2 regions of the Streptomyces sp. NPDC054783 genome follow, and region 2 is predicted to be linked to the other one. Evidence: riboswitches for the same ligand, from Rfam matches in the RefSeq annotation. Region 2 holds a riboswitch; the other holds the start of a gene.

What was found. A riboswitch is a leader RNA that binds a small molecule or an ion and turns the genes downstream of it on or off. The one in region 2 is predicted to bind glycine.
Region 1: another riboswitch for glycine. It lies ahead of gcvT (glycine cleavage system aminomethyltransferase GcvT); the one in region 2 lies ahead of gcvP (aminomethyl-transferring glycine dehydrogenase).

What each region holds. Positions count from the first base shown of each region.
Region 1 covers NZ_JBSHAY010000002.1:449,425-453,791, reverse strand. The annotation lists gene ACWGJ5_RS06300 (enhanced serine sensitivity protein SseB C-terminal domain-containing protein) at 1-26, opposite strand, end outside; gene ACWGJ5_RS06295 (enhanced serine sensitivity protein SseB) at 201-992, opposite strand; gene ACWGJ5_RS06290 (AAA family ATPase) at 1,059-1,703, opposite strand; glycine riboswitch at 1,882-1,979, shown strand; glycine riboswitch at 1,980-2,092, shown strand; gene gcvT (glycine cleavage system aminomethyltransferase GcvT) at 2,137-3,264, shown strand; gene gcvH (glycine cleavage system protein GcvH) at 3,373-3,750, shown strand; gene glyA (serine hydroxymethyltransferase) at 3,765-4,367, shown strand, end outside.
Region 2 covers NZ_JBSHAY010000073.1:2,751-7,117, forward strand. The annotation lists gene gcvP (aminomethyl-transferring glycine dehydrogenase) at 1-2,658, opposite strand, end outside; glycine riboswitch at 2,835-2,929, opposite strand; gene ACWGJ5_RS45805 (PRC-barrel domain-containing protein) at 3,049-3,420, shown strand; gene ACWGJ5_RS45810 (DNA polymerase IV) at 3,342-4,367, opposite strand, start outside.

The DNA.
Region 1 (4,367 bases), on a different contig from region 2:
ACGCTGCCGCTGTGGCTCGCGCTCACCTGTCGTGCCCTTCTTTTTGTGCCCCGGTGTTTGGAGACAGCTTATGCGCCTACTGGCCCGGGGCCCTGGGTGCGTGCACGGGTGCGGGTTGTGTGCGGCTGCTCGCGCCCACGCGGCGGAGCCGCATATCGGACACAGCCCCGCGCCCCTCAGGTTGCCCCTTGCGTCGGCTTCTAGTGGCCGTGCTGGTAAAAGGGACGGACGTTCGACCTCAGCCATTCGGACACCGGGTCGTCCGTCACGTCCATGAGGACCAGGTTGACCGGCCACTTGACCGGGACTTCGCCGAGGGCTCTGCCCAGGGCCTGCAGGGGCAGGGCGCGCAGGTCGCCCTCCCACTGGGAGAGCTCGACGCCCACGAACATCACCGGGTCGTCCGTCTCTACGGCGGCCAGGCAGCGGCGGGCGGTGAGGACCACGCCGGTCTCGGCGAACTCGGCGGACGCGGCGGAGAGGAAGTCGACCGGGTCGTCCTGCCAGTCGGGCTCGAAGAGGCGGACCCGGGCGCCGGTGTTCGGGCCGTCCAGCGGGGTACGGCCGGCCCGGCACAGCTCGGCCACCGCCGCGGGCGGGAGCGGGATGCCGACCAGCGCGTCGGGGTTGACCGCGAGGCCGACCTGCGGGGGCAGGCCGCGGGCGAACTCCACGGCGGGGGCGATGGTGTAAGCCATGTGGGAGCCGGCCGCCTGGCGCAGCTGCTCCTCGGAGCTGAACACCGGGACGTAGGCCTGGCCCTCGATGTCCAGCGCGGGCAGGTCGAGGGCGACGCTGTCCGGGCCACCGCCGTTGGGCAGCGGGATCCAGAGCAGGCTCCGGCCCAGCACCTCGATGATCCGGCCGGCCGCGGCGGGTATGCCGAGGGAGGCCGAGAGCACCTCCTCCAGTTCGTTGCCGGGCCAGCCGCCGTGCGGCTGGGGGTGCGCCTGTGCCGGGAAGTCCGCGGGAATGTCCGCTGGGAAGTCCATCTGCCTACCGCCTGCTGGGAACCACTGCTGTGACCATGAAGGCTATCGGGTGACCGTGACCGTGCCTCACCTCCTGAATGTGATCCGCCGCAGGCCGTCCGCCGCCGGGCGGTCCAGCAGCACGGCCGCGCCGCAGCCCGCGGGCAGCTCGCCACGCTCGACCGCGGCGAGCAGCCGGGCGGTCGTACGACGGTGGCGGCGGAAGGCGTAGGCGGAGACGCCCCGGCCGCGCTCGCGCTGGCCCTCTCGCGCGGTCTCGGGGGTGACGTCGAGCAGGAGCAGATGGAGGGTGCCGCCACGGCGGCGGGCCTCGCGGGCGAGCCAGGCACGCACCCAGGGCTGGGTGCCGCAGTCGTGCACGACGACGCCCTCGCCGGTGCGCAGGGCGCGGCGCAGGCCGGCGTAGTGGGCGAGGCGGACCAGGGGGCGGTAGAGGGCGTACGGGAGGGCGCGGGGCAGGCGGGCCGCGAAGCGGTCGCGGGTGTCCTGGGAGTCGATGCGGCGGCCGGCGACCGCGCGGCGCATCAGGGTGGACTTGCCGCTGCCGGGCAGGCCGGCCATCACGACCAGGTCGCGGGGGCCGAAGGCCAGGGCGCCGGGGCCGCGGCCGGTGCGGTCGCGCAGGTCGCGGACGCTCTGGTCCGCAGCGGTGCGTTGCCTCGGTACCGCAATGCCGGTGGCGACGGTGGCGTACAACGGGGTCCTGTTCACCGTGATCGTCCTCCCCCATGGGCTTGGCAATATTCATGCCCAGCAAATGTAAAGGGAAGGTAATGCACGGGGCCCGCTGGTTTCGTGCGCGTCCTGCCACAGCTCGGTTACAGATGCGGCCCTGACGGGCGGGGGTGCGGCGTGCAATGATGTGGCCGCCAACTGCATACCGGCCGTTTGAATCCGCGCGGGAGAGTTCCCAGCAGCCTTCGCTGGGACGCCGAAGGAGCAAGTCCCTCCCTTGAATCTCTCAGGCCCCGTTACCGCGCGGGCGAGGCACATCTGAAAAGCGGGCCGCTGCGACAGTGGCTCCACCCAAGGTGCAAGCCGTGATCGTCCCTGTGGCGGTCCTGGCGAACCTCTCAGGTTCCGATGACAGATGGGGAGGAACGTTCCTCGCCCGTCCTGCCTTTCCCTGGGAGACGACCGACCGATGAGCAGTACCGAACCCTCCGAGCTGCGCCACACCGCGCTCGATGCCCTGCATCGCTCGCTCGGTGCGACGATGACCGACTTCGCCGGCTGGGACATGCCGCTGCGCTACGGCTCCGAGCGCGACGAGCACATCGCCGTGCGGACGAAGGCGGGTCTGTTCGACCTCTCCCACATGGGCGAGATCACCGTCACCGGCGCCGGGGCGGCCGCGTTCCTGAACCACGCCCTGGTCGGCAACATCGCCTCCGTCGGCGTGGGCCGCGCCCGCTACACCATGATCTGCCGGGCCGACGGCGGCATCCTGGACGACCTGATCGTCTACCGGCTCGCCGAGACCGAGTACATGGTCGTGGCCAACGCCTCCAACGCCCAGGTGGTGCTGGACGCCCTCGCCGAGCGTTCCGCCGGCTTCGACGCCGAGGTGCGCGACGACCGGGACGCGTACGCGCTGATCGCCGTCCAGGGCCCGGAGTCCCCCGGCATCCTGAAGTCCCTCACCGACGCCGACCTCGACGGCCTGAAGTACTACGCCGGCCTGCCCGGCACGGTCGCCGGCGTCCCGGCCCTGATCGCCCGCACCGGATACACCGGCGAGGACGGCTTCGAGCTGTTCGTGCGGCCCGAGCACGCGGTCGAGCTGTGGCAGGCGCTGACCAAGGCCGGCGAGGGCGTCGGCCTGGTCCCCTGCGGCCTGTCCTGCCGGGACACCCTGCGCCTGGAGGCGGGCATGCCGCTGTACGGGCATGAGCTGACCACCTCGCTCACCCCCTTCGACGCCGGGCTCGGCCGGGTGGTGAAGTTCGAGAAGGAGGGCGACTTCGTGGGGCGCCAGGCGCTCACCGAGGCCGCCGCCCGAGCCGAGCAGAACCCGCCGCGGGTCCTGGTCGGCCTGGTCGCCGAGGGCCGCCGGGTGCCGCGCGCCGGGTACGCCGTCGTCGCCGGCGGCGAGGTGATCGGCGAGGTCACCTCCGGCGCCCCCTCCCCCACCCTGGGCAAGCCGATCGCCATGGCCTACGTCGACGCGGCGCACGCGGCGCCGGGCACCGAGGGCGTCGGCGTGGACATCCGGGGCAGTCACGAGCCGTACGAGGTCGTGGCTCTGCCGTTCTACAAGCGCCAGAAGTAGACACTGGACGCGGTCACCGTGTGACGCCGCGCACGTTCCGCTGTTCACCAGCGATCTCAGCAGTCCCCCCTTCAACAGCACTCCCGCGCGTACAGGAGAATTCAGGCCATGAGCAACCCCCAGCAGCTGCGCTACAGCAAGGAGCACGAGTGGCTGTCGGCCGCCGAGGACGGCGTGTCGACGGTCGGCATCACCGAGTTCGCGGCCAACGCGCTCGGCGACGTCGTCTACGCCCAGCTCCCCGAGGTCGGCTCCACGGTGACCGCGGGCGAGACCTGCGGCGAGCTGGAGTCCACCAAGTCGGTCTCCGACCTGTACTCGCCGGTCACCGGTGAGGTCACCGAGATCAACGAGGACGTCGTCAACGACCCGTCGCTGGTCAACTCGGCCCCCTTCGAGGGCGGCTGGCTGTTCAAGGTGCGCGTCGCGGAGGAGCCGGCCGACCTGCTCTCCGCCGACGAGTACACCGCCCAGAACGCCGGCTGAGGAGTCGTAGCCGTATGACCGTCCTGAACACGTCCCTGCACGAACTGGACCCGGAGATCGCCGCCGCGGTCGACGCCGAGCTCGGCCGCCAGCAGTCCACGCTGGAGATGATCGCCTCCGAGAACTTCGCGCCGCTCGCGGTGATGGAGGCGCAGGGTTCCGTCCTCACCAACAAGTACGCCGAGGGCTACCCGGGCCGCCGCTACTACGGCGGCTGCGAGCACGTCGACGTCGCCGAGCAGATCGCCATCGACCGGATCAAGGAGCTGTTCGGCGCCGAGTACGCCAACGTCCAGCCCCACTCCGGCGCCTCCGCCAACCAGGCGGCCCTGTTCGCCCTCGCCCAGCCCGGGGACACCATCCTCGGTCTGGACCTCGCGCACGGCGGCCACCTGACCCACGGCATGCGCCTGAACTTCTCCGGCAAGCAGTTCAACGTGGTCGCCTACCACGTGGACGCCGGGACCGGCCTGGTCGACATGGCCGAGGTCGAGCGCCTCGCCAAGGAGCACCGCCCGAAGGTGATCATCGCGGGCTGGTCGGCGTACCCGCGCGAGCTGGACTTCGCCGCCTTCCGCCGGATCGCCGACGAGGTCGAGGCCTACCTGTGGGTCGAC
Region 2 (4,367 bases):
GACCTTCTCGATCTCCGCGCGGATGGCGATCATCGCGTCGCAGAACCGGTCCAGCTCGGTGAGGTCCTCCGACTCGGTCGGCTCGATCATCAGCGTGCCGGCCACCGGGAAGGACATGGTCGGCGCGTGGAAGCCGTAGTCGATGAGCCGCTTGGCCACGTCGTCCACGCTGACGCCGGTCGCCTTGGTCAGCGGGCGAAGGTCGATGATGCACTCGTGCGCGACCAGGTTGCCGGGGCCGGTGTAGAGCACCGGGTAGTGCGGCTCCAGGCGCTTGGCGATGTAGTTCGCGGAGAGCACGGCCACCTGAGTGGCCCGCTTCAGGCCCTCGCCGCCCATGAGGCGGACGTAAGCCCAGGAGATGGGCAGGATGCCCGCGGAACCCCAGGGAGCGGCCGAGATCGGGCCGACTCCCGTCTCCGGGCCGGCGGCCGGCTGCATCGGGTGGTTCGGCAGGTACGGCGCCAGGTGCGAGCGGACCGCGACCGGACCGACGCCGGGGCCGCCGCCACCGTGCGGGATGCAGAAGGTCTTGTGCAGGTTCAGGTGCGAGACGTCGCCGCCGAAGTGGCCCGGCTTGGCCAGGCCGACCAGGGCGTTCAGGTTCGCGCCGTCGACGTACACCTGGCCGCCGGCCTCGTGGACCTGGGCGCAGATGTCGGCGACGTGCTCCTCGAACACGCCGTGCGTGGAAGGGTAGGTGATCATCAGCACCGCCAGCTCGTCGCGGTACTGCTCGATCTTGGCGCGCAGGTCCTCGACGTCGATCTCGCCGTCCTCGGCGGTCTTGACGACGACGACCTTCATTCCGGCCATCACGGCGCTGGCCGCGTTGGTGCCGTGCGCGGAGGACGGGATCAGGCAGACGGTGCGCTGCTCGTCGCCGTTGGCTCGGTGGTAGCCGCGGACGGCGAGCAGACCGGCCAGCTCGCCCTGGGAGCCGGCGTTCGGCTGCAGGGAGACCTTGTCGTAGCCGGTGACCTCGGCGAGACGTTCCTCCAGCTCGCGGATGAGCGTGAGGTAGCCCTCGGCCTGCTCGGCGGGGGCGAAGGGGTGCAGCTGGCCGAACTCGGGCCAGGTGACCGGCTCCATCTCGGTGGTCGCGTTGAGCTTCATGGTGCAGGAGCCCAGCGGGATCATGCCGCGGTCGAGCGCGTAGTCGCGGTCGGCGAGCTTGCGCAGGTAACGCAGCATCGCCGTCTCGGAGCGGTGCTGGTGGAAGACCGGGTGGGTCAGGTAGACGTCGGTGCGCTGCAGCGCCTCGGGCAGGGTGTCCTCGGCCGTGGCGTCCAGTGCCTCGACGTCGCCCTTGACACCGAAGGCGGACCAGACCGCCTCCAGCTGGGCCCGCCCGGTGGTCTCGTCGCAGGCCACGGAGACGTGGTCGGCGTCGACCAGGTGGAGGTTGACCCCGTTCTCCCGGGCTGCGGCGACGACCTCGGCGGCCTTGCCGGGTACGCGCGCGGTGAGGGTGTCGAAGTAGGCGCCGTGGACGATCTCGACACCGCCGGCCTTCAGGCCCTCGGCGAGGATGGTGGCGTAGCGGTGCGTGCGCCGGGCGATGGTCTGCAGGCCCTCGGGGCCGTGGTAGACGGCGTACATGCCGGCCATCACGGCGAGCAGCACCTGCGCGGTGCAGATGTTGCTGGTGGCCTTCTCCCGGCGGATGTGCTGCTCACGGGTCTGCAGCGCGAGCCGGTAGGCCTTGTTGCCGTCCGCGTCGACGGAGACGCCCACGAGCCGGCCGGGCAGGCTGCGCGCGAACTTCTCGTGCACCGCCATGTATCCGGCGTGCGGGCCACCGAAGCCCATCGGCACACCGAAGCGCTGGGTGGTGCCGACTGCGATGTCCGCGCCGAGCTCTCCCGGCGAGGTCAGCAGGGTCAGGGCGAGCAGGTCGGCGGCGACGGTGACGAGCGCGCCGAGCTGGTGCGCCTGGTCGATGACCGGCTTGATGTCGCGTACGGCACCGGAGGCGCCCGGGTACTGGATCAGCACGCCGTTGATCTCACGCGCGGCTATGTCGGCGGGAATGCCGTCGCTGAGGTCGGCGACGACCACCTCGGCACCGGTCGGCTCGGCGCGGGTCTCGATGACGGCGATCGTCTGCGGCAGCACGTCCGCGTCGACCAGGAACAGGCCCTTCTTGTTCTTGCCCATGCGCCGGGACAGCGCCATCGCCTCGGCGGCCGCGGTGCCCTCGTCCAGCAGGGAGGCGCCGGAGGTGGGCAGCCCGGTGAGCTCGGCGACCGTCGTCTGGAAGTTCAGCAGGGCCTCCAGGCGGCCCTGGGAGATCTCCGGCTGGTACGGGGTGTAGGCCGTGTACCAGGCCGGGTTCTCCATGACGTTGCGCAGGATGACGGGCGGGGTGAAGGTGCCGTAGTACCCGAGCCCGATCATGGAGTCGAGGACCTGGTTGCGGTCGGCGAGCGAGCGCAGCTCGGCGAGCACCTCCGCCTCGGTGCGGGCGCCCGGCAGGTCGAGGGCGTCGGCGTTCTTGATCACGTCCGGGACCGCCGCGGCGGTCAGCTCGTCCAGCGATCCGTAGCCGACCTGCGCGAGCATCTTGGCCCGCGCCTCCTGGTCGGGCCCGATGTGGCGCTGCTCGAACGGGATGCCCGCTTCGAGCTCCGAGAGCGGAATACGATGGGCGGTCATTGCGGAGGCCTCCTGGTCTGACGCGACCTTCGAAGGGCACCACGGCGTGGGTGCCCCGACGGCCTCCCCCTCTGTCATCTCAACCTGAGAGCTTCACCGGACGCCCTGCGGGACGCCGGCTTTCACCGTCGGTGAGAGCGGAAGCCGTCGACACCCGCTCTGCTTTCCAGAGTGACCTCGTCCGTGCGGTACGTGAGCCTGAGAGATTCCGGGGAGGATTTGCTCCTTCGGCGCCTCCGAAGTGGTCGGAGGACTCTCCCGCACGGGGTCAGCAGCCGCTGTCAGCCTACCAGCGGGGTCAACGCCCGAGCCCTCGAGTGGCCACCTCCCTGAATGTGCTCTTTCGTAGTGCTTACGGATGTATTGCGACCACGTGGAGGGAGAGGGACCGTGCAGACCGACATCGATCCGCGCAACCTGATCGGCCGCAAGGCGTTCGACCGCACCGGCACCAAGATCGGGACCATCGACGAGGTGTACCTCGACGACGCGACCGGCGTGCCCGAGTGGGCGGCCATACGCACCGGCCTGTTCTCCCGCGACGCCTTCGTCCCTCTGGAGCCGAGCGAACTGATCGAGGGCTCCCTCCACGTCCCCTTCGACCGCGCCCTGATCAAGGACGCCCCGGACTTCGGTGTGGGCCGTCATCTGTCACCCGAACAGGAACTCCAGCTCTACCACCACTACGGCCTGGACGTGGCCTCACGCCCCTCGGCCCCGGACCACGACTTCGGCAAGCTGGCGGGGTCGGAGGAAACCTGATCGGAGGCCTCCGCAACCAACGGCAACGGATCGGCCGACTCCAGCGCAGGATCACCGACAAAGAACGTCCGCACCCTCCCAGGAGGGGACTGCGGCGTCTCGAACCGCACGGTGACCCGCCCCAGCCCACTCCCCTGCACCCACCCGTGTCCGTACTCCGCATGTCTTACGTCCTGTCCCGCGCGCCAGTGCCTCTCGACCGGCTCGGGCTGCTCCACGACGACCTCGGCCCCGGCCTCCTCCGGCGTCTCCGCCGCCCGCACGGGCATGGCCTGCGCGAACAGGTCCTCCTGGGTGTAGTCGGCGAGCCCGGAGACGCCCACGCCCAGCAGCCGTACCCCACCCGTGGTGTCCACGGAGTCCAGCAGCCGCGCGGCCGCCTCGCGCACGACCGCCGGATCGTCCGTGGGCCCTCTGAGCGTCTCGGAGCGGGTCAGGGTCGAGAAGTCGTACCTGCGCACCTTCAGTACGATCGTCCGCCCCGACAGCCCGGCCCCGCGCAGCCGTCCCACGCACCGGTCGGCGAGCCGCTGCACCTCCAGACCGATCCGCAGCCGGTCGTGGATGTCCACGTCGTAGGTGTCCTCCACCGACACCGACTTCGCCTCACGCTCGGCCACCACGGGCCGCTCGTCATGGGCCAGGGCCATGGCGTGGAGCGCGTGCCCGTGCGCCTTGCCGAGCAGCCGGACCAGCTCGTCCTCGCCCGCTTCGGCCAGTTCCCCGACCGTCGTGATACCCGCCCGGCGCAGATGGTCCCCGGTGGCCGGCCCGACCCCCGGCAGGGTCCGCACCGGCATCGGCCCCAGCAGCGCCCGCTCGGACCCCGGCTCGATGAGCACCAGGCCGTCCGGCTTCGCCTGCTCCGAGGCGATCTTGGCGAGCATCTTGGAGGCGGCGAGCCCCACCGATCCCGTCAGCCCGGTGACCGCCCGTATGTCCGCGCG